3 regions of the Paenibacillus sp. FSL H3-0310 genome follow, and region 2 is predicted to be linked to each of the others. Evidence: riboswitches for the same ligand, from Rfam matches in the RefSeq annotation. Region 2 holds a riboswitch; each other region holds the start of a gene.
What was found. Region 2 has a riboswitch for thiamine pyrophosphate ahead of MHH63_RS15285 (ABC transporter ATP-binding protein). Riboswitches for the same ligand answer to the same signal wherever they lie in the genome.
Positions count from the first base shown of each region.

Region 1: it holds a riboswitch for thiamine pyrophosphate, as region 2 does, so the genes downstream of both, MHH63_RS22045 (ABC transporter substrate-binding protein) here and MHH63_RS15285 (ABC transporter ATP-binding protein) in region 2, are expected to answer to the same signal.
Region 3: it holds a riboswitch for thiamine pyrophosphate, as region 2 does, so the genes downstream of both, thiC (phosphomethylpyrimidine synthase ThiC) here and MHH63_RS15285 (ABC transporter ATP-binding protein) in region 2, are expected to answer to the same signal.

Region 1 covers NZ_JBBODC010000002.1:579,821-590,171, forward strand. Annotated here, with positions in the region: gene MHH63_RS22010 (ABC transporter permease) at 1-665, opposite strand, end outside; gene MHH63_RS22015 (ABC transporter ATP-binding protein) at 662-1,573, opposite strand; gene MHH63_RS22020 (HAMP domain-containing sensor histidine kinase) at 1,644-3,071, opposite strand; gene MHH63_RS22025 (response regulator transcription factor) at 3,068-3,742, opposite strand; gene MHH63_RS22030 (pyridoxamine 5'-phosphate oxidase family protein) at 3,862-4,281, opposite strand; gene MHH63_RS22035 (MFS transporter) at 4,442-5,662, shown strand; gene MHH63_RS22040 (hypothetical protein) at 5,735-7,186, shown strand; TPP riboswitch at 7,345-7,455, shown strand; gene MHH63_RS22045 (ABC transporter substrate-binding protein) at 7,617-8,666, shown strand; gene MHH63_RS22050 (thiamine-binding protein) at 8,745-9,038, shown strand; gene MHH63_RS22055 (ABC transporter permease) at 9,035-9,796, shown strand; gene MHH63_RS22060 (ABC transporter ATP-binding protein) at 9,831-10,351, shown strand, end outside.
Region 2 covers NZ_JBBODC010000001.1:3,373,993-3,384,343, forward strand. Annotated here, with positions in the region: gene MHH63_RS15275 (amino acid ABC transporter permease) at 1-54, opposite strand, end outside; gene MHH63_RS15280 (amino acid ABC transporter substrate-binding protein) at 108-944, opposite strand; TPP riboswitch at 1,167-1,270, shown strand; gene MHH63_RS15285 (ABC transporter ATP-binding protein) at 1,469-2,164, shown strand; gene MHH63_RS15290 (ABC transporter permease) at 2,145-2,921, shown strand; gene MHH63_RS15295 (ABC transporter substrate-binding protein) at 2,918-3,955, shown strand; gene thiM (hydroxyethylthiazole kinase) at 3,997-4,791, shown strand; gene thiD (bifunctional hydroxymethylpyrimidine kinase/phosphomethylpyrimidine kinase) at 4,815-5,645, shown strand; gene thiE (thiamine phosphate synthase) at 5,635-6,291, shown strand; gene MHH63_RS15315 (pseudouridine synthase) at 6,272-6,964, opposite strand; gene MHH63_RS15320 (DUF3934 family protein) at 7,074-7,256, opposite strand; gene MHH63_RS15325 (hypothetical protein) at 7,373-7,771, opposite strand; gene asd (aspartate-semialdehyde dehydrogenase) at 7,893-8,978, opposite strand; gene MHH63_RS15335 (response regulator transcription factor) at 9,599-10,201, opposite strand; gene MHH63_RS15340 (sensor histidine kinase) at 10,201-10,351, opposite strand, start outside.
Region 3 covers NZ_JBBODC010000001.1:115,145-125,495, reverse strand. Annotated here, with positions in the region: gene MHH63_RS00760 (alpha-amylase family glycosyl hydrolase) at 1-1,188, opposite strand, end outside; gene MHH63_RS00755 (phosphotransferase) at 1,442-2,428, opposite strand; gene thiC (phosphomethylpyrimidine synthase ThiC) at 2,514-4,256, opposite strand; TPP riboswitch at 4,359-4,468, opposite strand; gene MHH63_RS00745 (beta-galactosidase) at 4,540-6,591, opposite strand; gene MHH63_RS00740 (helix-turn-helix transcriptional regulator) at 6,762-7,595, shown strand; gene MHH63_RS00735 (hypothetical protein) at 7,651-8,175, opposite strand; gene MHH63_RS00730 (hypothetical protein) at 8,206-8,706, opposite strand; gene MHH63_RS00725 (helix-turn-helix domain-containing protein) at 9,064-9,852, opposite strand; gene MHH63_RS00720 (iron chaperone) at 10,274-10,351, opposite strand, start outside.

The DNA of each region.
Region 1 (10,351 bases), on a different contig from region 2:
ATTCCCAGCAGCAGACCCGCACCGCTGAACAAAAGGCGATTAGAGGAGTCCCACGCCAAATATGGCCATGTTAAAGGCACCCACTCCGAAAGGAACATGGAGAAAAATGACGTCAAAGATAATGTGATCCCCAGGGCAACTGGCAGTGTCTGATTACGATTAGCCAGGGAAAGCCACAGCTGTAGCGCGATGACCGGCAGAGCCGCAATATAGGACATAAAGCCAACCCGCACTACATCCACATAAGGAATAAGATCAGCTTTGAAGCCCAAAATAAGCCCTAAAACAACTATCCCCACTGAGAGCAACAAGCAGGAAACTGCCACTAGCAGCAGACAGAGCATTAACTTAGCCATAAACACAGAGGTACGAGAGATAGGCAGTGCCAAGAGCTGCTTCCATGAACTCATCTGATGTTCAACATTTGCAATCAACGAGCATACTAAAGTGCCTCCCAGAAAAAGAGCTGTGGGCACAAACCCGGACACATTATCCAGAAGTCCTCCCCATAAATCCGCGCTATACTGCTGACGCAGATAATCATAACGAAGGCCAAAGTTAAGGCCCTGCATGGCTACTAGACCAATCGGTCCTAGAAACACTAGAAACCAAATTCCTTTGCCGCGGATTTTAAGCCAATCCGCTGACAACGCCCGCCACATCATGATTCCCCGCCTCCCACTACCTGTAGGAAGAAGTCCTCAAGCGATTGTCTCCGCTCCTCTACACGATAGACAGCGTGCCCATTCTCTACCAAAGCCTTGACTAGCAGCGCTACTCTTGCATCGTTCATTCTTGAAAAAATCAGTTTTTGCTCTTGTAGTGTCCCTTCATACCCCCGGCCTCCAGCGAGACGTAACGCAGACTCTGGTTCCGAAACCGCAAGGCGTATCTCGCCAGCAGCCTGTTGTTGCAGATTAGCTATTGTATCTTGGTATACCATTTGCCCTTGGCGAATAATACCCACGGTATCTGCCATTTGTTCAATTTCACTAAGCAGGTGACTGGATACTACAACCGTAATTCCTTGCTCCTGTGGCAAACGTTTGATAAGCCCACGAATTTCCTGAATCCCTGACGGGTCGAGTCCGTTCGTTGGCTCGTCCAGAATAAGCAGCTCTGGATTCCCTAGCAAGGCAGCTGCGATACCGAGTCTCTGCTTCATCCCGAGGGAGAACCCTTTGACCGGACGTCTCTCTTCCCCGGTTAGAGAAACAATATCTAGCACCTCAGCGATTCGTGACTTCGGAACATCCAGAATGCGGCGGATCGCTTCGAGATTGTCCACAGCACTCAGATGCCCATAATACGAGGGGGATTCGACAAGCGACCCTACCTTCCGTAAAATTTGCAGCTTATTCTTCCGAAGATCCTGGCCGAACACTTCAATTTTTCCAGATGTCGGTGTAATTAGGCCAAGCAGCATACGGATTGTTGTAGTTTTCCCAGCTCCGTTTGGACCCAGAAAACCATAAATCTCTCCCTTACGGATATTTAAATTCAAATTTTCTACCGCAGCCCGGCCACGATATTTTTTCAATAAATCCTTAGTTTTAATCACTGTTTCTTCCATGTTCTTCACCTCGGTATACAGCATAACGTCCCAAGGTTAAGAACATGGAAGTGCCAAGTTTAAGTTTTGTTTAAATTTCACGATGCGGATCAAAGATTACAATAGAAGTGCCTTTGCCTGTGCTCTCCACAACCCATTCCAGCTCCATATGCTTCATCAAAAGATCGACGATAGACAATCCCAAACCTGCCCCCTTGTAATCGGATGGACTCTGAATGCCTCGACCATGATCCGCAATAATTATGGCACGTTGTTCATTACGTTGCTCCGTTGAGATCCCGACATAATGCCCGCTGCTGGCATGTCGTACAATGTTTTGATACAAATTATCGAGAATACGGCGGAACCAGACCTCATCCACCCTCCAGAATAGCGGTTCGGCTTCCAGGTTAATATCAATATCGAAGCCCTCTTTTTCCCATACGGGGTACCAAGCAGCCGCACTTTCCCGTAACAAGCGTAAAACATCTTTACGTTCCAGCTTTAAGGTTACCCGTCCACTATTGAGCAGATTGTAAGATAAAAGATTCTCGATCAGGACGCTAAGATCCGCAATACGCTCATCCATAAGCTGTAAGGACTGCTTACCTTTTGAGGTCAGATCCTCTTTGGTCATAACATGGATATGGCTGCGAATGACGGTTAGGGGTGTGCGTAAATCGTGAGATAAATTCGAGACTAGACGCTTACGCAACTCTTCCTCTTCTATTTCCCTGCGTCGGCTTTCATCCAGTTTAGTTACCATCGTATTAAAAGCTTCCTCCAAGCGACCGATCTCGTCCAGTTTTCCTGTCACTATAGACTTAGGCATTCTATCCGGGCCTGTGATCGTCATCGCGGTTTGCAGTTGCAGCAGCCGTTTGCGAATTTTTCTAAAGAACATCCACGAAACCAGAGCGAACCCTCCAAAAAGGGTAAATAACACAAAGTTATACCAAGCCCAAGCCCCTAATCCCCCATAAGCCCCTTTGTTCAGCAGCTTGCTTGGAATTTGCATCACCATAAATCCCTTGTCTGTCTCCACTTTGTCCCCCACGAAAGCAACGATGGCTAAAGGATCACGATTCGTACTTTCTTTCATAAATGAAATAGCCTCAGCCGCAGTCCACTGATCAGGAACTTCAGGGTAAATCTTATCCTTATCCCCTTCTTCAGGCGTGAGAATCAACTGGGTTTTTCCCTGCCCGTCTACCCAAAACATAGTAGCCTCGGTGTATTTTCGACTCAATTCAATCAGCCGCTGATTTATGGCTTCCGAAGAAGCATTTTCTAAGTGAAGTGCCTCTTTATGCCACATAGTCTCCAGCGGTGCAATATTCGAATACAGGGATGTATCTACAGGCGGGGCACCTTTGGTCACTTCGTTAAGAATATTGTAGCCAACAAAAGACAACGGAAGGACCACAGGGATAAATAGCAGTGCAGATACGATAATTAGCAAATACCCTGATAACAAGGAGGAATTACGTTTCTTGCGAATGCGCTCTAATCCTCTCATGCTCTTACCCGGTAGCCGATCCCACGGACAGTTTCGATAATTTCCGGATTACCCGGATCAAGCTCCAGCTTTTCGCGCAAATAACGAATATGTACCATCAGAGTTTTATCCCCTTCGATATAAGCCTCACCCCACACGGCCTCGTAGATCTGCTCCTTCGTCATAATTTGGTTAAGATGACGCAGCAAATAGGAAAAAATCTGAAATTGCTTACCTGTAAGCATGATTTCTTCCTGAGTCTGAGCATTCATCACGCGGTTATCCCCTTCATATACGACTAGATGTTTAAGTGTGAGTGAATCCTGAACAGATGCCCCATTCCTTCGGAGCAGCACCTCGATTCGAGCGGCCAATTCATCCGGATGAAAAGGCTTGGTCAAATAATCATCTGCGAACTCCAAACCTTGCAGCTTATCATCAATCGAGGTCCGGGCGGAGAGCATCAAAATGGGCAGCTTAGGGTAAGAACGTTTCAAACGTTGCCCGATCGTAAACCCGTCCAGACCTGGTAGCATAACATCGAGAATAGCCAGTTGGCAGGCGCCGGCTTCTTCCATCGCTCCTTCGCCGCTCCGTAACCAGCGGACACTATATCCTCTTTCGCTTAAATCAGCAGACACTACACTGCCAATTTCACGATCATCTTCAATATATAACAGAGTAACGCTCATGTAGCTTTAGCTCCTCCCCGATATGAATACCTAAAAAGTTGAAGTCATTATAACACATCAAACAGCCCTCCTACCCCATATGGGATAGGAGGGCTGTTTGATCAATTCAACGCTATAGCTTACGGCTGCCATACTCCATGCTCTTTATTGCTGCCTACATACTCAATACGTGTTGGAGTAAGCTCCAGAATTACATAATTAGGATCATCAGGTCCTGTAAACCATGGCTCCAGCTCTTTATTCCATACTTTGGAGCGCAAGCCTTCATCCTTAGAGACGGTAGCAGTTGCTTCAATCTCCAGCACATCTTTGCTTCCGCCTGCCTCATAGCCAAGCAGTACAAAAGCATTCGGATTATCGGATAACTCCTCCACTTTATGAGTTTTGCGATTTGTAGCCAAATAAATCTTCAAACCCTCATGGAAAATGGCCATATAACGTACTTTCGGCTTATTTCCTTCTTCGATCGTACCAAAGGAACCGAACTTGTTGTCATCCAATGCTTTAATAATGAGTTGCTCCAGTTGTTTGTTATCCATTACGTAAATCTCTCCCTTCAAGCATGTAAACAAAAGTTTATATATCCAAGCTCACCGTTTGGATTTATCATAACAATGGTGCTTATTATAATGTACCCTTCAGGTTCACATTGAATCCGACCTTACCTCATAAACTACTTCAAGATAAGGAGCTTACTTCGTGAAAAAACTGATTTGGATCGGCTGTCTTTCCTACTTCGTTATCGGTCTGGCACATGTTGTGCTGGGATCTATTCTGCCCGTTCTACTGCAACATTATGATCAAAATTATAGTGCTGGCGGTGAATTAATCTTTAGTCAATTCGCTGGTTTTTTAGCAGGTGTGTTGGTCTCTCCCCTGCTTAATCGCCGCTTCGGAAAACGTGGAGGCATCCTCATTGCCACCAGTCTTCTACTAGTTGCAGAAATTGCCTACGCCTTTCTACCGCCTTGGGGCTGGATGTATGTTATCGCTGTTGCCGCAGGTTTTGGTTTCGGGATGATCGAAGCGGTTATCGGCACCATTATTATTGGTGCTGTAACCGAAGGAACTGCTATTGCAATGAGCCGGCTTGAAGTGCTATTCGGGATAGGCGCACTCGTGATGCCGCTTATCGCCAGTCCGCTCATTGCTGCCGGAGCGTGGAGATTGGCCTTTCTAATCGTCGCTGCCTTCTCCTTAATTTCTCTTATCCTCTGGACAAGAGGGCATTTCGGTAATCTACAACGAATGCTGGATGAACGCGCCTCTGTCCAAGGAGCAGACAATTCGCAATCCTCAAGCTCACGTTCTAACAAAAAATTTCCGTATAAAGGTAAGCAATGGATTCTGTTAGGGATCTTCATCGTTTTCTTTTTTCTTTATGTAGGCACAGAGATGAGTTTAGTCAACTTTATGCCGGCTATCTTTATTGCCAAGCTAGGGATGACGGAGTCTGCCGCAGCACTGACAGTCACTTTCTTTTGGCTGGCGATGTCTACAGGAAGATTGTTTGCGGGTGTAATTGCCGAAAAAATATCTTATCGCGTGTACATTCTCAGCAGCTGTTTACTAACCTTGTTACTGCTGGCACTCTTTCCGTTCACTGACAATCGAATGGCTGCTTTCATTGTAATTCTGCTGCTGGGGCTGTTTATGTCCGGTATTTTCTCCATTGCTTTAGTCTACTCCAGCAAAATGCTGCCTGGCACCGAAGAGTCAACACCCAGCATTATGATTGCTTCCGGAGGTGTTGGCGGTGCTTTGCTACCTCTGTTTATGGGCTGGTCTATGGACCATTTAGAAGTGGCACAAACAGCCGGATTACTGGCCGCTTTTGCCGCCTTCTTGTTTCTGCTAAGCATTGCCGCATGGAGGTTCCAGTCCATGCAAGCGTTGAAAGGAAAGAGTTCCCGTATTTAGAACAGTATCAACGTTATCCTTTTAGGGTAATGTGATCTATAAGCATATTCTGAGCACAAGGATGGACGATGAATGAATGAGTCTTCAACTGAGCCTTTGTTACATACTGCGCTCATGCAGTTTATATTTCCCTTTTCTATAAAAAAGGGCGATTCTAAGCAGCTTATCCAGCAATTACAGGACGACGGCTTCACACGTTTTTTTCTGGATAATAAAGAGCTTGAAGCTGCCTATTACGGAGATGGCTACTGTGTTTCCCATGAACGTATGGAGCGCACCTATTTACCGTTTGCTGCACATGTCCTTTTTCCACGCAGGAAGGATGCCGACTCGTTTCGCCGTTTTTCCAGAGTAAATAATCTCGACTGCATTCTGGAGATTCCGCAGCAATCTATATTTTTCAAAATTCTCTCGACGGATATATTCATATGTCCTTTTCAGCTTGGATTCGTGACGATACGTGTCCAGCTGGAGGGGGATTCAATTCCCTTTAGTATTGCCCTAGAATTCGCGGATCGTTTCCGTGCGCTAGAGAATACCTTCATACAGGATGATTACACTTATATTCATTGCGGGGAACAGACCTATGAGATGGTAGAGGATTTTGTCTTCCGAAATTTGGTGGATGGACTGGAGCCATATCTGGATCAATCGGATATCAATGGGGCTTATTTCGAGACCCTTCCTTTTTTCGTAGATGAAAGAATGCAGGTGCAAGCTTTTTATGGCTTTCAGAATGAAGAAAGCTCTGATGAGATTAGTGTAAATCTGCGCTATCGTGCCTCACAGCTTGATGGAATTAATCTGAACGGAAAGCCCTATGCCAGTGCCAGCGATCCAGCGTATATTGCGAACTATTGTCATGAACACTCCTATAATCGCTGGGGTCCAGACACGTATTATATGATGAATGAGCAGACCTTTTGCTGCATGACCCGCGCTGAACAAGAGATTGCTGTTAGTCTAGCCAACCAGATGTACGGGCAATATTATTACGGATTTTTACTCAATATTTTCCACAAAATCGTTCTGCTAAAGCTCGCCAATATGCACTCCCGACTTCGGATTAATCATGATTATGAGGAAATAGACAATCTAATCTACTCCATCAATAAGTTCTCGGCAAAGTTCTACTTCTTGGAGTTGATTTCCCAGTCGCAGGGCAGGGAGATATTTCTTCAGCTGCGTAAAGTATACGGAAACGATGCTTTGTTCGAGGAAGTGAAAGAAACCTTAAATGACCTGTTTCAGTATCAGGATAAGTTTCAGTCCAAGCGACGGGATAATCTGCTGATGATTCTCACTGTATTTACGGTAGTAAGCGGGATTTACGGCATGAATCAGGTCATTGACGATCTGGATGGAAAGATTCAATGGAGTAAAATGATTGGTTATTCTCCCTTTGAATTTCTTGCCCTGTTCGTGATCATGAGCGGGATTCTGATCAGCGTTGTCCTCACGCTAGGGGCGCTGGTTAGTGAGCTTAAACGGCGTCACCGCAAGAAATATAAAGATCTAGACTAGCAAAAAAGAAACTACTGGATTGGAAAAATTCAGGAGTGCACTACTAGACATTCCGAGTACAGCCGTCTATAATACACCGTATGCGAGAAATATAAGATATAAAGTATGGGTACAAAACTTATGCTTACTTATATTGCACATAGAAATACCCGTTAACTTCATAGAACCAGGGGTGCTGGAATTGGCCGGCTGAGATTGTATCCCACAAGATACTGACCCTTATACCTGATCTGGATAATGCCAGCGTAGGAATCGCCAATTGGTTCTGGTCCCTGTGACCTTAACTAACCTTGCGCCAAGCCAGCGTCCCGATCACTCGGGGCGCTTTTTTTGTAAGATCACTAAAAGATGTAGAAAAACGTACATACTACAACTTACGGTTCATGTTGTGAAGACGGGATTCTTGTAACCTTAAAGGAGAGAAGAAGACATGCACCTTAAAAAAGCACTTACGTTGTGCCTCACCTGTGTACTCATTCTTGCCATTGCCGGATGCGGCAGCAACAATGGGAATACAGCCGGAAACAAAGCAAATGCTACTGATCCAACTGCTTCGGCTGGGACGGATGCTCCAAAAGAGCTCACCAAAGTTAAAGTCGCACTCGACTGGACACCGAACACAAATCATACCGGTCTATACGTAGCTAAGGATCTTGGTTACTACGCTGAAGAAGGTCTGGACGTCGAGATCGTTCAGCCAGGCGCAGCGGGTTCTGATACTATGGTTACTTCTGGCGAAGCCGCATTTGGCATCAGCGCCCAAGAAGGATTAACGCTAGCCCGTCTACAAGGCGTGCCCCTTGTCTCGATAGCAGCTATTATTCAGCATAATACGTCGGGATTCGCTGCTCCAGTAGATCGCAATATTAAATCACCAAAGGATTTTGAAGGTAAAACCTACGGAGGCTGGGGCTCACCGGCCGAAGAAGCAGCCATGAAAGCTATCATGGATCCTGAAGGTGGCGATGTGAAAAAGGTGAAGCTGATCAGTATCGGTGAAGCTGATTATTTTACCGCCGTCAAACGTGACATTGATTTCGCCTGGATTTTCTACGCTTGGACTGGTGTTGAGGCTGAGTTGCGTGGCGAGCCATTGGATATGCTGTACTTAAAGGATTATGCGCCGCAGCTCGATTATTACACGCCTGTGCTGACGACGAGTGAGAAGCAAATTGCAGATCATCCTGATCTGGTGAAGGCCTTCATGAAAGCCACATCAAAAGGTTATCAATATGCCATAGATCATCCGGAAGAGGCTGCCGGTATGTTATCGAAGGCCGTTCCTGACCTGGACGCCGACCTTGTCCTAGCTAGCCAAAAATGGCTTAGCCCAAAATACAAGGACGATGCTGCCCGCTGGGGCGAGCAAAAAACCGAGGTCTGGCAAAATTACGGCGACTGGATGTATGATCTGAAGTTGCTGGATAAACCGCTGGATGCTGCTAGTGCATTCAGTAATGATTTTTTACCGGCGGAGTAAACAACAATTGTAATGAATTACTTCGTTATCAAAGTTGGCTTTTTGAACTTACCTTATAAAATGAGAGGATTGATTATTGTGGCTAACACCCTACTAAGCATTCAAGTAATTCCAAAAACTCCGAACAACGAGGATTCCATCCCATACGTAGATAAAGCGATTGAGGTCATTCAGAAATCCGGTGTTAAACATCAAGTGAATCCGCTGGAAACCACAATGGAAGGTGAGCTTAGCGAGCTGCTGGAGGTTGTGCGTCAGATGCAGGAGGCGTTGATCGAAGCAGGCAGTCCAAGCGTAATTTCGCAGATCAAAATCGCTCATAATCCTAACGGAATCAGCATGGATAAACTGACGGAGAAATATCGGCCGTGAGATCGACCTGGAAGCTAATATGGCCGCCCCTTGTGGCGGTCGTCTTCTTTTTAACCGTATGGCAGCTATCTGTATCTGTATTTCATATTGAATCCTGGATTCTGCCGAGTCCAGCTGATATTGCCCGTGAATCCACCAGTAACGCTTCTGGTCTTTGGGCTCATACGATGGCTACGCTGCGGCTCACTTTAATTGGTTTTCCCATTGGTACGGGGGTAGGCCTGATCGTTGCTTTGCTTTTGCATCTTTTGCCTTGGGCTAGACGGGCTTTTTATCCACTTATTATTCTGAGTCAAAATGTTCCCTCCATCGCGCTCGGACCCCTGCTCATTATCTGGTTCGGCTTTGGTCTTTTGCCCAAAATCGTGCTGATTACACTAGTATGTTTCTTCCCGGTAGCTGTCGCTGCGATGGGCGGTCTGGCCCAAAGTGATCAGGTCATGATGAATTATATGAAAATGGCTGGCGCAAGCAAGTGGCAAATCTTCACCAAGCTGGAGCTGCCCTCTTCTATCCCGGCACTATTTTCCGGCGTAAAAATATCTGCTACTTATGCGGTTATGGGCGCCGTGGTCGCTGAATGGATTGGCGCGGATAAAGGTATTGGTTATTATATGCTCCTGCAGAAATCCGCATATCGTACGGATCGGATGTTTGTCGCTATTGTTATTATTGTACTTTTAAGTCTTGTACTCTTTGCTATTATTGCATTGCTGGAAAAATGGCTGGTTCGCTGGAAGCCGCGCCGTAACTCATAGAAAGGAAGATGCCTGTATGTCTCAAGCGACGCAAATGCAACACAGAACAACAGAAGTCATAAGCTCTCCTGAAGCTCATACCGTGGCACCCGCCCTTGAAGTGAGCGGCATCTCCAAATCTTTTTCCCATCGTCGCCGTGAGACGAAAGTTCTGAATAATGTCTCTCTCAAGGTAGAGCAACAAGAGTTCGTTTCGATCGTTGGTCCTTCCGGCTGCGGAAAAAGCACCTTATTCCATATGATTGGCGGCCTTGTGAAACCCGATGCAGGCACGATCCGCATGAACGGTAAGGTCGTTACAGGTCAACGCGGTGAAATTAGTTATATGCCGCAGCAGCCTGCTCTTTTTCCTTGGCGTACGATTGAGGATAATGTGCTGCTTGCTGGGGAGATCAAGGGCGCACTGCGGGATGGAGCCCGCGAGGAAGCGCGCCAGTGGCTTGCCAAGGTTGGGTTAAGCGGGTTCGAACATGCTTATCCGCATATGCTGTCTGGCGGGATGCAGCAGCGTGCAGCTTTTCTCAGAGCATTGCTCGCTCCTCAGGAGCTAATGTT
Region 2 (10,351 bases):
TTTAAGCAGGGGTAGCAGTGTATCTAAGAAAATTTGTATTTTGCGGTCATCCATTATTCAGACATCCTTTTTAGCTTCTAGGCTTAATTAGCCTTGCTAGCCTTGTATTATTTTGAAACGTCAGCTCCAAAGTATTTCTCGGAAATTTTCAAGTACGTTCCATCACTTTTCATCTCTTTAATCGCATCACTGACCGCATTCACCAGCTCATCATTGCCTTTCAGGAATACCGCAGCACTTTGTGAGCCTTCAGGAATCTCATCAACCACTTTAATTTTTGCATCTGGTTTTTGTTTTTTCAGATCCAGATAAGACAAGCCATCATTCACAGTTGCATCAATACGTCCCGAAGTCAGCAGATCCATCGCTTGATTGAAACCGTCCGTAGCTACGATTTCAGCACCGTTCTCACGAGCGATGTCGGATAAGTTACTGGTCAGGGATTGTCCGGCTTTTTTACCCTTTAGATCAGCAAAGGTCTTAATATCCTCATTGTTTTCGCTCACGATCAATACTGCCTTGGATACAATATAGGGTTCAGAGAAATCATATTTCACTTTGCGATCTTCGTTAATGGAAACTTCATTAAAAATGACATCAAACCGTTTCGCATCCATCCCAGCAAAAATACCATCCCACTGAGTTTCAAAAAATTCAGCTTCAACACCTAAACGTTTGGCTACTTCTTCGGCAATTTCCACGTCAAAACCCGTCAATTTCCCCGCAGTGTCATGATAAGTAAAAGGTGCATAAGTCCCTTCTGTACCTATCCGCAATTTGCCGCTGGCCTTCACAGCCTCCAAACTGTTTTGCGCTGAAGATGCTGCTCCACCATTCGTTCCAGCTGTTGGTTCAGCAGCCGTATTGGTATTCGAATTATTGCCGCAAGCCGCTACAAGGACCACGGTTAACGCCAATATAATAGTTAAACTCCATTTTTTCATTATTAAATCCCCTCTCTCTATCCGGTTTTTTTCCGGTAAATTGAATAGTACACTGCCATCACATGATCGTCAATACTTTTTTCCGATTATATACATCGGAATTGTAATATTAACTAGATTTCTACTTATATCTTACCCAATCTTGGATTAATCCTTCACTTCTTTCTCTCTTTACTTCTCAGAAAGATATGGTATATTTATAAACAAATTAATATGGACCTGTTATTTCACTAGGGGAGTCGGCCGACTGAGACGGAGCTTCAAGCTCCGGACCCTTGGAACCTGATCTGGATCATACCAGCGGAGGGAAGTGGAGCAGAATTTTCATCAAGCATGTTAAGTGTTATTATGCAGAATGAACTTTTTGACCCATTCATTTCCTCTGGAAATGGATGGGTCTTTATTTGTTTAGGCGCTCCACAAAAATATTAGGAGGTTAGATCATCACGACCATTTTATCTATTCAAGGCCTAACCTACTCTTTTCCGGAAACTGAACAACCCCCTGTATTCGCAAATCTATCCATGGATATCAGGCAAGGGGAATTCGTCTCCGTAGTAGGTGCTAGCGGATGCGGGAAAAGCACATTTTTCAAAACGGTTGCCGGTTTACTCGAACCTACTCATGGAAAAATAAAACTCCCTACGCTCCCCTCAACCGCTAGTCGTTTAGGTCAGATCGCTTATATGCCTCAGCAGGATTTATTGCTGCCTTGGAGAACAGTGCTCGATAACTGCCTTTTGCCCTGGGAGATCAAGCCCAGATTTAGTAAACAGAAAACGATCACTCAGATTCGGGAAATGTTGGCCCGCTTCGGCTTAACAGATGTAGAGAAGGCTTATCCCCATGAACTTTCGGGAGGTATGAAACAGCGAGTAGCATTTCTGCGCACCTTAGTGGCTGGAGGCGGAAGTGGTCTTATGCTGCTGGATGAGCCCTTTGGCGCTCTCGATGCCATGACCAAACGTGAGATACACCGTTGGCTGTTGGAGTTATGGGGTGAACTGAATCAGACGATTATGCTCATCACTCATGATCTGGAAGAAGCCCTATTGCTCAGTGACCGGATTTATTTATTATCTGGCGGTGCGCACAGCGAATTACAGGAGATCATTGTCGATCTACCAAAACCAAGACATTATAAGATGAACTATGAACCCCGGTTTATAGCACTACGGGCAGAGTTGGAGCGAAGATTGCATGCAACCTATACCTTTTAAAAAACATCTAGACAACTATGGTCCCTTCCTTCTTCTGGTACTGCTCATTCTTGTAATCTGGGAGTCAGCTGTTCGCCTTCACTTGATTCCAGCCTTTATTCTCCCTGCACCTTCATCTATTGGCATCGCATTGATCGAGCAAAGGCAATTGTTATTCGGACAACATTTATTAGCGACGTTGCAGGAGATACTGGTAGGTTTTGTCCTTTCTGTGGTTTGTGGTGTATTGCTGGGTATTGGAATGTTCCTGTTTCGCCCCGTAGAAAAGGCCATCTATCCCTTCCTTATCATTAGCCAGACGGTCCCATTAATTGCGCTATCGCCCATTTTTATTATGTGGTTCGGATATTCGCTGTGGAGCAAAGTGGCTGTGGTGTTTTTGACGGCTTTTTTTCCAGTCGTAGTGAGTACATTTGATGGACTTCGTACAAGTGGCCAGACCTACAAGGACTTATTATTAACATTTGGTGCAAACCGCTGGCAGCTGCTTGTCAAAACCCAAATTCCACTGGCGCTGCCTGCTTTTTTCTCTGGCTTAAAGCTGTCCATTGTATACTGCGTCATCGGAGCTACTATCGGGGAATGGCTCGGCGGCAGTAAAGGACTCGGTTACTTCAGCCGCAGAATGGCCGGAAATATGCAGAGCGATGAAATGTTCGCGGCTGTATTTCTGCTGTCCGCGCTTGGTGTTGTACTTTTTCTGGCGATAGCTTTACTCGAACAATTATTTTTAAAGAAAAGAGGATCTAACCAATGAATCATTTAAAATCCCCACAACGAGGACTTATTTCTGTATTTCTAGTATGCACACTTTTGCTCTTAAGCAGCTGCGGGAAGGCAGACAAGCTAAATAGCAACTCCCAAACCGGTTCCTCCAACACCGAAAATAAGCAGTCACACAAGCTGACGATTATGCTTGATTGGTATCCCAATGCCGTTCATTCCTTTCTATACGCTGCGCAACAGCAAGGTTTTTTCCAAGAGGAAGGTTTGGATGTCGAGATCAAAATGCCTGCGGACAGCAATGACGCCCTAAAGCTTGTAGCAGCAAATCAAATTGATCTAGCGCTCAGCTATCAGCCTCAGGTACTTATGGCACGCGGCGAGAAAATTCCTGTACGTTCGATTGCAGCTATCGTGCGGCATCCACTGAATCATCTGATGGTTCCTCAGGCAGGCAGTATTCATAGTCCCAAAGAGCTCGCAGGAAAACAAATCGGCTATTCCTCCATTCCGCTCTATGAAGCAATGATTCGGACAATGATCCAGAGTGATGGAGGCGATCCTTCATCCGCCAAGCTAATTGACGTAGGTTTTGACCTTATCCCTGCGATCTCTACAGGACAAGTGGACGCAATAATGGGCGGGTTCATCAACCATGAACAACTGATCCTTGAAAAAGAGGGACATCCGGTCACCTCGCTTAATCCAACGGATTACGGAGTACCTGACTATTATGAGCTTGTGCTGGTGGCCAGCGAACAAGGATTGCAAAATTCTGAAGCCTACTTTAAAAAATTTCTAAATGCCATAACAAAAGGACAGGAATTTGTGGAGCAGAATCCTGAACAAGCCCTGGATTTACTGGTTGCACATGAAGATGCAACTTCACCGCTCGACAAGGAGATTGAGAAAAAAAGTCTTGAGATTCTACTGCCACTGATGAATGCTGGCGATCAATCTTTTGGTTATCAAGACCCGACATCTTGGGAAAAGGTTCAGCAGTGGTTATCCACCAACGATCTTCTACCAGAAGATATTAAAGCACAAGAAGCTTTTATCAATCTGTAACGTTTAGTTGGTTATTCATTCAAGCTTGAGGAGGAATTATGATGAGTTACTTAGCCAAAGTACGGGAATCCAACCCCTTGATCCACAACATCACTAATATTGTAGTAGCCAATTTCTCAGCCAACGGTCTGTTGGCGCTGGGTGCCTCTCCCTTTATGGCGGATGCCCACGAAGAAGTGATCGACATCGCCGCTATGTCGTCTGCTGTAGTTCTAAATATAGGCACACTCAATGACTACGCCATTCAATCTATGTTGCTCGCTGGTAAATCCGCTAATAAACACGGGGTTCCCCTAGTGCTTGACCCGGTAGGTGCAGGCGCAACTTCTTATCGGACCGCTGTCACTCAAAAGCTAGTGAATGAGATGCAAATCACCGCACTGCGGGGGAATGTAGCTGAAGTCGCTAATGTCATTGGAGAGAGTTGGTCCATTAAAGGGGTGGATGCTGGCGAAGGTGAAGGCGATGTAGTCCTTTTGGCTGAAGCTGCTGCGAGGAAGTTAAGCTGTGTGGTCATCATAACTGGAAAAGACGATGTGATCACGAATGGAAAAAACACTTATATTGCCAGCAACGGTCACCCTATTCTCACGAAAGTTACAGGAACTGGCTGCTTGCTCAGCGCTGTTGTGGGTGCATTTCTCGCGGTAAGTGGAGGTGCCTCGTTGGAGGCCGCAGTGGAAGCCCTCTCCTTCTATGGAGTAGCCGCTGAAATCGCCGCTGAATTAACAACTGGTCAAGGGCCGGGAAGCTTTCAGGTTGAGTTTCTAAATCAACTGACATGGGTCACGCCAGAAGTCTTCCTAGAAAGATCTAGCATCAAACAGCTCAGTTAATGACCCTCAAAGGAGTGAAATCGATGATTATATCCAAAGCTCTAACCATTGCCGGCTCCGATAGCGGCGGTGGTGCTGGCATTCAGGCCGATCTAAAAACCTTTCAGGAGCTTTCTGTCTATGGCATGTCCATCCTTACAGCTGTGACAGCGCAGAATACGCTGGGTGTCCAAGGGGTTTATCCAGTGACTCTGGAAGCTATAAATCAGCAGCTTGATTCTATAGGACTTGACCTGCAACCAGATGCCGTAAAGACCGGGATGTTATTTAACAGCGACATCATCCGCATTGTGGCAGATAAAATTAAGTATTACGGCTGGTCTAATCTTGTAATTGATCCTGTGATGGTCGCTAAAGGAGGGTCCACACTGCTGCTGCAGGAGGCGGTTCAATCCTTAATCAGCCATCTGCTGCCCTTAGCATTGGTGACGACACCCAATATTCCCGAAGCCGAAATGATCACAAAGATGACGATCTCCACCATAGAAGAACGCAAAAAAGCAGCCAAAATCATTCATGGCATGGGCTCCAAATATGTAGTGCTAAAAGGGGGACATGATACCTCAACCACAGCCGTAACCGATCTTCTATATGATGGTCACGAATATACCTTATTGGAGAGTAGCCGGATTCAGACCAGACATACGCATGGTACAGGCTGCACCTATTCAGCAGCAGTTACCGCCGAGCTAGCCAAAGGCAAATCCGTAGCTGAGTCCATTCAAACTGCCAAAGCATTTATACAAGCGGCGATTGAGGACGAGCTGGGCATAGGGGCTGGGCATGGACCAACCAATCATTTTGCTTATCAAAACAGACTGCGGGGGATAAACAGTGCAACGAATGAACAGTGAACATCTGCGAGATCTATTAAAAGTCTATTTCATAATGGGCAGCGTAAATTGCCGTAAAGCTCCCGTTAAGGTGCTGCAGGAAGCGGTAGCTGGGGGCATAACCATGTTTCAATTCCGTGAAAAGGGTACCGGATCCTTAAGCGATAAGGCACGACTTAATCTTGGCAGACGACTTCAAAAGATCTGTCATGCCAATGGCGTGCCCTTTATCGTGAATGACGACATTGATTTAGCGATCGCGCTTGATGCGGACGGAATTCATGTAGGACAGGAGGATACACCTGCATTGGCGATCCGCCAGCTACTTGGAGAGAATAAAATCATTGGTGTATCCGCTCACTCCTTCGCTGAAGCTCAGCAGGCGATTGCCGATGGAGCCGACTATCTGGGCGTGGGTCCCATCTATCCTACGTCATCCAAGGAGGATGCCAAAGCTGTTCAAGGCACTGCGATGATTGAAGAACTAAGAAATAAAGGCATTACCATCCCATTGGTTGGCATTGGGGGAATCACGCTGCAAAATTTTGCACCAGTATTAACAGCTGGTGCGGATGGGATTTCTGTTATCTCAGCGATTGCCGGAGCTGAAGATATTACCACAACTGCCAGAGGCTTTGTTGACAAAGTCAGTTTAAGCGGGACATAAGCTCATACAGCTCTTCACTGCTTAAATGCCGCCATTGTCCCAGCTCCAAGCCGTCTAATGTAATATTCATAATTCTTATGCGCTCCAGCTTTAGTACTCTATATCCTAACTCCTTGCACATTCTGCGTATTTGCAGATTGAGACCTTGAGTTAGGATAATTCTAAACTGACATTCTGTAATCCGATAGACCTCACAAGGTTTCGTTGTGACTCCAAGAATGTTCACGCCGCTAGACATCGCTTGTAAGAATTCTGACGTAACCGGTTTGTCTACATGAACTACATATTCTTTTTCATGCCCATTCTCGGAACGCATCATTTTATTTACGATCTCTCCATCGTTGGTTAACAAAATGAGGCCTTCCGAGTTTTTATCTAATCTGCCGATCGCAAAGATCCGTGAAGGATACCCTACAAAATCAATAATGTTCCCAGCCACATGTGGGGCTGCTGTACAGGTAATGCCTATCGGCTTATTCAAAGCGAGATACACTGGCTCCCCTTTACTGCTTGTTATCGGCTCCCCATCGATCCATACGATATCCTCTGGCTCTATAAGAATGTTCGCCTCACAGACAATGCCGTTCACAGCGATTCGACCTGCTGCAATTAATCGCTTGGTTTCCCTTCTGGAACAAAAGCCTGTTTCGCTTATATATTTATCGATTCTCACTGCTGATCCTACTTTCTCTCTATATACTTACATCTGGTCATAAAAAAACACCTGATTTTAACGATCAAAATCAGATGTTAACCTTCAGGAATAACCCAGTTTAAGGGAGCTATTTGGTGCCTCCGCTTTTTTTCACGTTACTGCCCTTGCTTCCACTTGCACCTTTAGCACCTGGACCCGTCGTTGGATCACTTTTAGCAGGTTTAACTGGTTTTGCTGTTTTGTTCCAGCGTGTCCAGCCTTTACTCCCCGTACCTCTGCCTGTGCCGCCACCTTTACTTTTTGCACCCATCATATCACTCCGTCAGTCATTCAGAATTCGTATAGTTTATACACTTTACCTATCTTACCACACTCTCAACCTTTCTGTTTAAGTAATAACAAATGCTTCATCTAACTAGCCACTGTTTAGAATTTAGCATCTTTATTCATTTCATGAATATCAAAGGTATCCTGATGTATTTCGATGGCGATGACGGTGTCCTTTTTTTCAAAAAATTGCACATGTCCTAACCGCTTGTCCTCCAGCTCTATCCATCCAGCATCGTTTAATTTATTAAAATAGCCGTCAGGCCGATAAAGACCTTGTTCTCCTCCTATATTATCCAATTCGTACTTTACACCTATTTTTATATTGGGGTTACTTGAAGTCGTTGTCACTTCGATTTCTTTGGCTTTTTTAGGAATAGGAATTTCAGCATTAATGGAACATACTCCATACTCTTGTACCTCTTGAGTTGATGATGTACAACCGCTTGTAAACAGGATTAATGGTAACCATATAAAAGCTAATAAATATTTATTCAATGGTATCCTCTCCTTCCATAACTTATTTTACCAAATTCAAAATTAAAATAAAAACACCCCACCAAAGACTAAGCTTTGATGAGGTGTCTATTCACATCAGCTTTGCAGCTCATGCATGGACTTATTTCGGTTGAATATAACCTTCTGCTTTCAGAAGCTCTGCGATCAACACAGCACCGCCAGCTGCTCCGCGCAGGGTGTTATGGGAGAGACCTACGAATTTGTAATCATAGAGGGCATCTTCCCGAAGTCTGCCCGTCGATACGCCCATTCCGTTCTCGATATCACGATCCAGCTTAGTCTGTGGACGATTGTCCTCTTCAAAATAGGTAATGAACTGTTTAGGTGCGCTAGGCAGTTCAAGCTCCTGAGGACGTCCTTTAAAACTCTTCCAGAGATTCAGAATCTCTTCTTTGGACGGTTTTTTCTCAAAAGAAACAAATACAGCAGCCATATGTCCATCCGCTACAGGCACACGGATACACTGCGAAGTAATCGTTGGCGCTTCACTCTTTACGATACCCTCTTCTTGAACGCTTCCCCAGATCCGCAAAGGCTCTTGCTCGCTTTTCTCTTCTTCGCCACCGATGTAAGGAATCACGTTGTCCAGCATTTCTGGCCAGTCTGCAAAAGTCTTTCCTGCACCAGAAATGGCTTGGTAGGTGGTGACCACCACTTTAGATGGATTGAAGTCTTTGAGCGCATGAAGTGCAGGCACATAACTTTGAATGGAGCAGTTAGGTTTAACCGCAATGAAACCTGTCTCTGTTCCCAGACGTTTTCTTTGCTGTGCAATAACCTCAAGATGCTCCGGATTAATCTCAGGAATGACCATAGGCACGTCAGGCGTCCAGCGATGCGCTGAGTTATTGGAGATTACTGGTGTTCCGGTGCGAGCATAAGCCTCTTCGAGCGCTTTAATCTCATCTTTTTTCATGTCTACAGCACAAAAAATCAAATCCACGTCCGCAGCAACTTCTTCTACCTTAGAAGCATCTTGGACCATAATATTCTTTACGTTCTCAGGCATTGGAGTAGATAACTTCCATCTGCCCTTGGCCGATTCTTCATACGTTTTTCCAGCAGATCTAGCACTGGCAGCAATCGCAGTTACTTCAAACCAAGGATGATTCTCTAAAAGGGCAATAAAACGTTGTCCTACCATACCTGTGCCGCCAACTATGCCGGCTCTTAGCTTTCTTGACATCAGAAAATACACTTCCTTTTGATTAACTGTCCTATTGTGGATAATAGGCCGATAATTAATGATATACGGCGCGGGAACATTTGGCGAGTGTTAACATCAAAATAACATTAAAAATTTTATTTTTAGCGGATTATATTGAATTTCACTAATGCTAATAAAAGAAATAGCTGCACTCAGTACAATTATAAGTATATTTTCTGCTTAGACAACTCTTTAACTGCATTCTCTACAACTATTTCCCCGAAAAATAATGGAAATGCCCTCTAAGTGAACTTTTAGATGTAAGAAATGCAACTAAATCGCATCTGACGAGCATTTTATAGCATATAGTTGTAGGAAATACATCTATTTGCGATTGGTGAGTATAAATTAGGAATCAGCGCTCTGCGATCAGCGATTAGCGTTCAGCGATTAGCGTTCAGCGTTCAGCGTTCAGCGTTCAGCGTTCAGCGTTCAGCGTTCAGCGTTCAGCGTTCAGCGTTCAGCGTTCAGCGTTCAGCGTTCAGCGTTCAGCGATCAGCGTTCAGCGTTCAGCGTTCAGCGTTCAGCGTTCAGCGTTCAGCGATCTGCTATTCGCGTTTACAAGCTGCTTCAACCAACTAAGCGTTTCTTACCCCCGCTCACTTAAACCAACCCTTTTCTTTAAATCGAGTGATTGCCTCGATGCGGTTACCTACATCCAGCTTATCTAGTATAACTGAGATGTAATTCCGGACTGTTCCCGTGGTAATGTACAACTGGCTGGCGATCTCTTTTGTATTTTTACCGTCGGCAATGAGTCCAAGTACTTCCTTCTCCCGCTGAGTCAGAGGATTTACTTCACCGCTGTAGGCTTCATCCATTAGCTCCGGTGCATACATGCGTCGGCCTGCCATCACATTACGTATCGAAAGTGCCAGTTCTTCGCTAGGACTGTCTTTCAGCAGATAAGCATGAACTCCCGCCTTGAGCGCACGTTCGAAATATCCCGCACGGGCAAAGGTGGTTAATATCATCGTTTTGCAGCCGCTATTCTTCAGCGCTTCCGCAGCGTCGAGACCACTCATCGCTGGCATCTCAATATCCATAATACAGATATCCGGCTTATGCTGCTGAACCATCGCTACAGCTTCTTCCCCGTTGCTTGCCCGGCCCACGACCTTCATATCCTCTTCTAAATCCAACAAAGATGCCAGCGCTCCAAGGAGCATTCGCTGATCCTCAGCGATTACAATCTTAATCATTATACGGTTACCTCCTGTTCCGGATGCTTAAATGCATTTGGGACCTTAATCACTATCGTAGTCCCCTCATCTCGCACGATATCCATACAGCCATTTACAAATTCAAGACGTTCCCGCATACCTTGCAGCCCATGTCCTTTAAAATAAAGA
Region 3 (10,351 bases), 3.3 Mb from region 2:
ATCTGAGTTATACCAGCCCTCTTTTACGCTGCGAGATAAGTCAGCCGTCTGTTTGCCATTGCCGTCATTAAAGATCAGGCTTGCCCCTGTAGCATTTGGAACAGTATAGCTATACCAATCGTTCCCGTCCGATTTCATCAGTATCCCCGGCCATGCTCCACTAGTCGGAACGGTTGCCGGATTCAGATTCCAGTAATGGATGCGGATCGCTGCATTCCAGCTTGCTGGTTTCTTAAAGTGAACGGTTAGCCCCGCTGAAGTAGGTGTAGGTGTTGGCGTCACTGTTGGCGTTGGTGTGGGTGTTATGGTAGGTGTTGGCGTCACTGTTGGTGTAGGAGTTACCGTAGGTGTTGGCGTCACTGTTGGTGTAGGAGTTACCGTAGGTGTTGGCGTCACTGTTGGGGTAGGAGTTACCGTAGGTGTTGGTGTCACTGTTGGGGTAGGAGTTATCGTTGGTGTTGGTGTAGCTCCGGCCGAAAGGGTCACATAGTCGATATTAATATTCCCGCTATCATCCGAGTCATATTTATAAGCAAGCGTGTTATTTCCTGCCTGTAAAGAGAGTGTTTCTGTTTGGTCTGCCCATGTATCCCAGTTGGTCAGGTTGGCTAATGTTGTCTGTGTAACCTTTATTCCATTGACATAAATGGACACTTTTTTAGCACTGCCGGATGCATTAGCATAGTGAAGCGTGGCATTATAGGACCCTGCTGCGGAAGCCTGGACGTTAAAAGTGGTGGCTGCTCCTGTAGTTGTATATCCATCAACAAAACCAGTGCCCGAATATCCGGTGTGATTCGTATTTACTTTTGCACCACCAGACAGGGATGCACTCTCTGCTTCGTATTTTCCGGCGACCGGAATAACAACCGTCCAGTTCTTCCCGCCGTTATTGTCCCAACTATCCGTTGGAGCCGTGATGTGATAACAATAAATTAGGGTGGCACCTTCCTGAACGTTGAGGTTGGCGATGAACGTGGTTCCATTTTTGGTCATCACCGTGTCCGTAGTATTAGCCCAGTTATTCGTAGTCCAATGTAAGGTCACAGCTGCCGCTGTAGGATTGGTATAGGTGACTGTATGATCCGTATTGCTGGCCGATGCTCCACCCGATAAACCAAATAAACTAAAAATGAGTGAAAAAATAATTAACCACGAAATATAACGCCTGGATTGTTTGGATACCAAGTAAATAACCTCCTCATAATTTTAAGTGCAGCTTACGATTTTAAGCCCATCGTGATGTGCAAACGTTTGCAAAAATGAGAAAAAAAGAAATACTTAATAGGTTTGATCTCCTCCTTCAATGATTAATAAGGAAAAAACTCATTGTATGCGTTTACAAAAAGCTCTATATCTGATGGATTTTCCTTGTTAAGATTATAGGCGCCAAACTTTTGCTGGTCAATGCATCTTTTAGGCTATAATTCAATCGTTTTCACTATAAGTTCCCTAAGATACCAGGTAAATTGTTCAGGTTCTTAGCCAGCCAATTCATTTCTTTTGCAAAACGTTTTGGAGGTACACTATGTTTGTCCATCGCGGCATTAATCCACCACGGGCTTTCCATATACCACAACAACTGCAATGATTTTGTTAAATACCCCTGCTCCACCGTTCGTTCCTCACGATATCCGTCAATAAATGCTGAAGCTAGTGCTCCATCTAAATCTTCATCTAAAGCACATGACATCACTGCTCGCGCTACATCAAGCTGCGGATAATCATATTTGAACCGATCAAAATCTAGAATTGCAGACAATTGGCTATCTTGAAATAAAAGATTATCAACCCATAAATCACGATGTGCCCATCCAGCTACAAGTCCTTCGAATATTTCCGGATCTATTTCTTCAGTCGCTCTCAGTTGTATCTCTAGGTCAGTGATGAGTGAAGTTTTGCCCATTTCCTTTGATTGTTGTAGGAGTACATTCCAATGTTCTAAACGTTCCTCAGGGCTTTGGGGAATAAATTGTGGGGTTCTTTTCAAACTAAGGGTCCCATCATTTAATAAACGATGCATTTTACCTGTGGCACGACCCAAATCAAACATTTGAAGGATGTTAATTTTGCCCGGCTCTATGACACGCCCTTCACAATATTCCATAACCATAAACGTCTCTCCCATATCTGATTCCAGTAAAACTTTATGGTTATAAGCCAACAATTCGGGACATGGGAGTCCCTGTAGATACAATCTTTTCTGTTGAGAAAAGGCGAAGCTCAGCTCTTCTGGGTTATACAATTTATATCTTTTTTTGTTGTATTGTTTAAGTAGAAATGGTCCTGAATCCGTTATGATTTTCCATTTAAGATTTAACCAGCCACGTTTTATTGGGGTAGCATGAAGGACTTTCAATCCAAAAAAATGATAGAAACTATTACTTAAATCCTCTAAAATGGCTTCCTCTGAACGAATCGCTTCCAATTCATCAACTCCTATCTATTCAAAGTATAAAAGAAGAAGCCGCCAATGACGACTTCTTTTAGATATTTCTTTTTAGCAGAAAAAGTTATCTATAAATGAGGCTCCCGCCTTGGAGAAACTCTTGCGCCTTCTCTTGCATTCCTGATTCAATTCTCGTCGTATTCCGGATATTATGAGAGATCTTCATACTGCAAAATTTCGGCCCGCACATGGAACAGAAATGAGCTGTTTTAGCGCCTTCCGCAGGCAATGTCTCATCATGATATTCGAGCGCTCGCTCAGGATCTAACGATAAATGAAATTGATCACGCCAACGAAATTCAAAACGGGCTTTCGAAAGAGCATTATCCCGGTCTTGTGCTCCTTTATGCCCTTTCGCCAAATCTGCGGCATGAGCCGCTATTTTATAAGTAATGACCCCTATACGTACATCTTCCTTATTAGGCAGGCCAAGATGTTCCTTCGGAGTTACGTAACATAACATAGCTGTACCGAACCAACCAATCATCGCTGCACCTATAGCAGAGGTAATATGATCATAACCAGGCGCAATATCTGTAGTCAGTGGACCTAATGTATAAAAAGGGGCTTCGTTACAGGTTTCAATTTGCTTATCCATATTCTCTTTAATCAAGTGCATCGGCACATGTCCTGGACCCTCTACCATCACCTGTACATCATGACTCCAAGCTATAGCTGTTAATTCACCTAACGTCTCTAACTCGGCAAATTGTGCTTCATCATTCGCATCAGCAATCGAACCCGGACGTAATCCATCGCCTAGGGAAAAAGAAACATCGTACAGCTTCATGACTTCACATATCTCTTCAAAATGTGTATATAAAAAGTTCTCTTGATGATGCGCAAGACACCATGCCGCCATGATGGAGCCACCTCTTGAAACAATGCCTGTCATACGTTGTACCGTCAACGGGATATAACGAAGCAGAACCCCCGCATGAATGGTAAAATAATCAACCCCTTGCTCCGCTTGCTCAATGAGCGTATCACGGTACACTTCCCATGTTAAATCTTCCGCTTTCCCATTCACTTTTTCCAACGCTTGATAGATAGGCACCGTTCCAATAGGAACAGGAGAATTACGGATGATCCACTCGCGTGTCGTATGGATGTTTTTACCTGTGGAGAGATCCATTATATTATCTGCACCCCAGCGGGTGGCCCATCTCATCTTCTCTACCTCTTCTTCTATGGATGAGGATACTGCGGAATTTCCTATATTGGCATTGATCTTCACTAAAAAATTGCGTCCAATAATCATTGGTTCACTCTCTGGATGATTGATATTCGCTGGAATGATGGCGCGGCCGCGGGCTACTTCATCTCTTACAAATTCCGGTGTCACATTCTCACGAATCGCAACGTATTCCATTTCCGAAGTAATAATCCCTTTGCGTGCATAATGCATTTGAGAGACATTACGCCCCTTTTTCGCTCGCAAAGGTTTTCTATGGAGCGCTGGAAACACTTCCGCCACAGCTTTTCCCGTTGCATTCCCGTTATCTTCAGGCTTCACGGTTCTTCCTTCGTACGCTTCTGCATCCCCTCGTTCCTCAATCCAGCTTAGACGATTGGGCTCTAACCCCTGACGAATATCAGTATGAATATTAGCATCCGTGTAAGCCCCGCTTGTGTCATAGACATGAATTGGGGCATTCTCCTCTTCGCCGTCTATGCCCGCAGTTGGACTAAGTGAGATCTCCCGCATAGGCACCTGAATATCAGGCCGTGAACCCTTTACATACACTTTTTGACTTGCTGGAAAAGCTGATAGATTGATTGGATCGTTGTTCAATTCGCTTGTCATCTCAATCCCTCCTATAAGGTGATTTGATCAAGCGGAGACGGTCTACTCCCCACACATAGAAAAGGCCACATCTGTATAAGATGCGGCCTTAGAGTAGACAAATAGAAATAGAGCTCCATTTCCTCCGCTGGCATTATCCAGATCAGGTTTGACGGTCGATAGTTATAACTATCCTCTCAGCCTGGTTCCACCAAGCTCCCGTGACTATATAATTGCTACTTCAAAGTATAACCGAAAAGAGAGAATTATCCAAATCTACTCAAATGTGAGATCAATGTATACGTTAGTTTAACACCAATACCCCAAATCCTTCCAGAATCACCTCGCCCGACAATGTTGTGCCGCTCAGTAAATCTGTTTTGGTCTCACGAAGATGGATCGTGACAGGAGTCTCACTATAATTAAGCAAAAAAGCATAACTGGAAGAAGCTCCGGTACGGACTTGCAGCTCTACCTCTTCTGGGAGCTCCAGCCAATCTGCTGGCGATTGTAGATCAATTAAATTTATGATCTCAGCCGCTGCCTGTTCATTAAATACGGCTCCGTAATACCAAACCTCACCCTTGCCGCGACGATTTTTAGTTACCGCCGGTTTTCCCGCATAATAATCAGAGGCGTAAACCGCCATCACTTCAACCGAAGCTTCCTCTATTTTGAGAATATCATTAAAGTCATCTGCTCCTGTAACGACTTCGGTCACGCCCGACCAGCTAATTGTTGTTGGCTGACGACTGCCCTTAACCATTGTGAATTCTTCAACTGTGATCCCGCATAGATCCTTAGCAGCACCTGGGAAAGGACGCATATAACATTGACCGCGCTCATCCTTATAGCCGGTTCTACAGCCGAAGATCAGTTTGCCGCCTTGCTGAACATATTCATCCAGCAGTGCTGCTGTCTCATCTGTCATAATCGCTGGGTGAGGATAGATAAGCACGTCGTACCTTGCAAGCTCCTCCAGCGTTGTTTTTTTGCGTAAATAGAGTACGTCATTCGGGATATGCTTCCGCTGAAGCGCCTTGTACCACTCCTTATTGCTCTTCCACATAAACGGGCCATGCCAAACATCGTATTCTCCATCCCACTCATTGTCATAATCACGTACAATAGCAATGTTAGCCTGATTACGAGTACCGACAAACGCATGACCTGCTGCTGCCAGCTCCTGACCGATCTGCCCCGCTTCCCGCACTCTCCGGTTAGGCTGATTATGATAGTCATTGATTCCATGCCAATAAATTTCATTGCCCATCGTAGCTGTCCGCCAGCGGAAATATAACACCATATCTGCTCCATGAGCGATCGACTGATAAGTCCATAACCGCATCTGACCCGGCTTTGGAGAAGGCATATCCATCCGGTTCACCCAGCCACCCGGGCCCGACTGCTGCTCCATAATACAGAAATTCGGGGATATCGAACGAACAACAGATAACGACAGTCCCCAGCCTCTATCATTCAGCGGATTCCGCTCATTCGGGTCATAAAAAATAGTAGAGAACTGAGGATAGGAATCATAGCTGAAGAAATCCAACAGTTCATCCGTCATTTCATGGCTATCGAGATGCCCGAACAGACCGTTCGTGGTTACCCACTGCTTAGGGGCAAGTTTACGGATGATATCCGCTTGGTTTTTGGCAAAAGAAATTGTATTGTCCGAAATAAACCGTTTTTCATCCAATGCCTGATGAGGATTGGGTTGCTTCGGTACTGGAGTCGGACGTGGAAGATAGACCTGAGACCAGTCACTATAGCTTTGATTCCAAAAAACAGCTCCCCAAGCCTCGTTCAAATGCTCAAGTGTAACATATTTCTGCTGTAGCCATTCCCGGAAAGCCTTATGGTCACTCTCCGAATAAAATTCACTGATCTCACAGTTGAGCTCATTATCAATTTGCCAGCCAACTACACCCGGATGATTGCCGTAATGTTCAGCCATTTGTTCTGCAATACGTGCACACAGTTCCCGGTATTTAGGACTGCTGTAATTATAATGACGGCGCATGCCATGCTGAAGTGTAACACCTTCGTAGGTTACATTTAAAACTTCGGGATACTTATCAGTCAACCAAGCTGGAGGCGTCGCCGTCGGAGTACCAAGTACAACCTGAAGACCATATTTATGTGCTAGATCAATCGCCCGATCAAAGAGCCCGAACTGAAACTGCCCTTCTGCCGGTTCAAAAATAGACCAAGCAAACTCCCCCATCCGAATGATCGTAAAGCCGAGTTCACGCATCCGGCGATAATCGTCCTCCCACATGTTTTCTGGCCAGTGCTCCGGATAATAACAGACGCCAAGCTCGAATTTTTCAGTTGCGACAGGTTTCTTCATCATTACCTCCAAAGTATTAAAAATATGCTTTCAATATTATATAATTCTATTGTAGTATCAATGATAAGAGGTCTTATATAACAAAATATTGCTATCATATAACAATCTTGCGTTCATTGCCTTAATCCAACTTGCGCTCTGTTGCGCTACAGAAATGGGTGCTGCCAAACATGAAGAAACAATGGTATTTGCCGACACCGGCTTTTTCAAAATATGTCTGTTATCCTGAATTTTTGGGACATTACACTCACTTTCCACAACATACAGAGAGAAGAAGCGAAGGGTTTCTGGGGAGTTATAACCTGCATTTGATCTTTGGTGGGGAGGGTTATGTATTCCATGAGGGCGAACGTATTCCGATGAGTAGAGGACGAGGTTTTCTGTACCCCAAAGGGGCTTATCAGCAATACGGCTCTGACCCAGGCGAGCCTTGGGATGTCCGCTGGGTTCATTTTAACACTGAAATTGTCCTTCCCTTATTAGAAGAAGTGGACCAGTCTCGTGCATACCTGTTCACTTTTGATTTGGATGCTAAGCTGGACGAACTATTCGAGGAAATGTATATACTAAGCGCTTCCTACGTGACCCGTAGCGAGCCAAGACTATCTGCTCTGCTGTATGAGCTTCTAGTAAAATTGCTGCAGAACTCCGAGCCGCTTCACGGCTCAGTACCGCACGAGGTTAGGCAGTCCATCCGCAGTGCTGCAGATATCATCCATGTCGAATGTGCCAGCCCTTGGTCTCTGGAATCGATGGCAAGATTGACCGGGTACAGCAGCTATCATTTTCTAAGGCTGTTCCGGGTGGTTATGGGTAAAACACCTAACCGTTATTTAACCGATTGTCGGCTGGCTAAAGCCAAGCTTTTACTGGTGTCCACAGGACTCTCCATTGCTCAGGTTGCTACTCAGTCCGGTTTTGCCCAGTCCAGCTATTTCATTAAAGTGTTCAGAAGGTTTGAAGGCATGTCTCCTGTGAAGTACCGGCAGGCTTTTGGGGCGTAGAGGATCTTCCTTCAGTCCGTAGAGATTCAATCTTAGTCTCTTGGATTTATCACCCTTAAAGATCATCCTTAAGAGAAATTTCACTCTCAATATCTAGACTTATTGTTTCGGAATGAAGCTCCCCTTCATTATCATTCCATGTAATAGATAAAGTGGTATTTTCATAATTTTGTCTATTTTTATTTAATTCGTCATATAAATATGGACCAGTTATAGACCCGATATCAGTGTTACTTAATATTGAAACGGGTCCATCCGTTGACCTAGCTTCATTTACAAGAACTGTTTCATCCTTATTATTATTGTTTTTTTCATTGACTTCATACTTATAATAGCTACTATTCACTAAAGCGCTTGGGTCTCCCTTGAACACTAACTTCCCGTGTCCTCGTAAAATTTTGTTAGATGAAATTATTACTTTGTAATCTAAAACATCCCATGTATCCCCTGTACCCTTAAGCGTATATACTTGAACACCAGTGTTTAAATTTGTTTCGACCTCTTTATTGAAATATAAATAACTCCATATCGCATTCGAAATAATAACCACAGCTACAAGTACTAGGATTAGTTTTTTCATATCTGCTCCTTTATAAATACTCCCCAGCCATTATTTATATCTTAAATTCCACTCCTTAGACCATTTCGGGAAAGCTTCTCCGGTCAATTCTTCGAGTGTATTCCCATCAATGGTATAAACCCAGCCCATATGTAATTCAGCGAAATCAGGAAAACTATAGCCTCCTATCACTTCATCGTCTGCTTCTAGCAGAAAAATCAGGGTTTGTTTTTTTGTATTATCCTTCTCATTATCTAAGGGGTGGTTTTTAACGATGAACTTACTTGTAGTTATTTCCTTGCCTATATAATTGATTGGATCAACACTTTGAACACTCCAATATTGTATGTATGGCATTTCCGTCAGCAGTTTTTTATCTAATAAATATTCAGAAACAATTCCTTCATTACTAATGATCAGATAGCCCATATCGGTAATAAATTGTTCAGCTTTGCTATATTCTTTTTTTGAATTATCGCTAATTTGCTCCTTACTACATCCCAATAAAAAGATTAAGAATAACGGAACTATGATTGCCCTTAATTTGTTCATAGGTTCCTCTCCTTGGAGTGTTTATTATCTCCTTAATAGTCTCATAGATTAATCTTATTGTATGAATTTAGTATCATCAAACTCTTTAGCGTCTTATAGGCTCTCCATTCCACGCTGCTCTTCTAATTATTATACCGTCTGACTTCATAAAATAAGTTTTAAACTGACCCTAGAAATTGAAACAGCGACAGCAATGGACGAGAAAATAAAGTCCTAAACTGTCGCTGTTTCATTGAACTAAAGTTCCCCATTACATAATATTCCTTAACTTATTTGCTTTCTTAATCAGGATTCGTTACATATTGTTAACAATAGACATCTGTCAAATATTATACATTGATTTAAGAGCCTAACTTATTATTCTGCCAACTTCTTTTTTATTTTACTCCAAAAGCCGTCATTCCTTCGATTAATATGCTTCTCATTGTAGATCAGCAGACTATAGGAGGACAACAAAGTAGATGTTCTAATAATTACATATGTGCCTATAGCAATCAAAATGACGCAAATAGGATAATAAGGGATTAACACGCCTTTGGAGATCCCCTTTCTCTCTAGCAAAAAGCCCATTCCACCTACCGCCAACATGCCAGCACCCACAATGATCACAGTTGCGTACCTACTCTTCAATCTATTCAAACGTTCTGTTAATTGCTTCACATAACCTTGATCCAGCATAAGAGCCTCTTTATCCAGCACATGGTACCTTTCCTCGTCTTTCAGTATGGCGGACACAAGAACAACGACACCCGCTGCCGCCAACAAAATGATAATAAGAAAAGAATAAATGACTTGTTCCTTCCGAAGCATCAAATACGGCAAAAAAGACATAATTAGAAGGCACACACCTGTCGCAATGCGATTGGATGACTTTCGCTGATGAATCAAATACCCTTCCGCCATCTCTTGGCTGACATAATACCCACGCTCTTCAACGCCGCCCTTTACCTCGCCCTCCTTTAGCAAATAATCAATGGACACCTCGAACAGGTTTCCAATCATTAGCAATTTTTCGGTTTCGGGGAACCCCTGTCCGTTTTCCCACTTGCTGACTGCCTGTCTGGTTGTGCACAGTTTTTCGGCCAGCACTTCCTGGGAATAACCTTTTTCTTTTCTAAGTTGCAACAATTTTTCACTGAAAGACATTTGCTTGCTCTCCTTTGCTATATCTTGCCTTAATTATAGAAAAACAATAGAGTCTATGCTATATGATTGAGGTTGCGTTTACGACACTTGCAGTTGCAAATGCGTAATACATTTTCTTCTGACATCTAGAATCGCAGCAATACCCTGACCTCTTAAACGTTTCCGCGTTCAGGAATACTAGTGGCTTAAGGCGTTCCAGCACCGGGTCGTAGTCTCCTCGGATTGTCTGCCTGCTCCGCATAACAGGTTGAACTAACGTGTATAAATTCGCTTTCAACATTCCATCCACCTTCCAAAATATTGAATATTTCGTGCTGAGAATTCTAATAAAAAAGACAAATCACATATTAAAAGTGACTTGTCCTCTGGTGCTTCCACTTATAAATTTGCTAAAAATGAATTGAACGCTAAATAATATGTTTTATTTCCTCCAAAAAGTTGAACAGTCTGCCTTATCCAAAATATTAAACTCGATCATTTTTTCAAGTAATGAGAAATC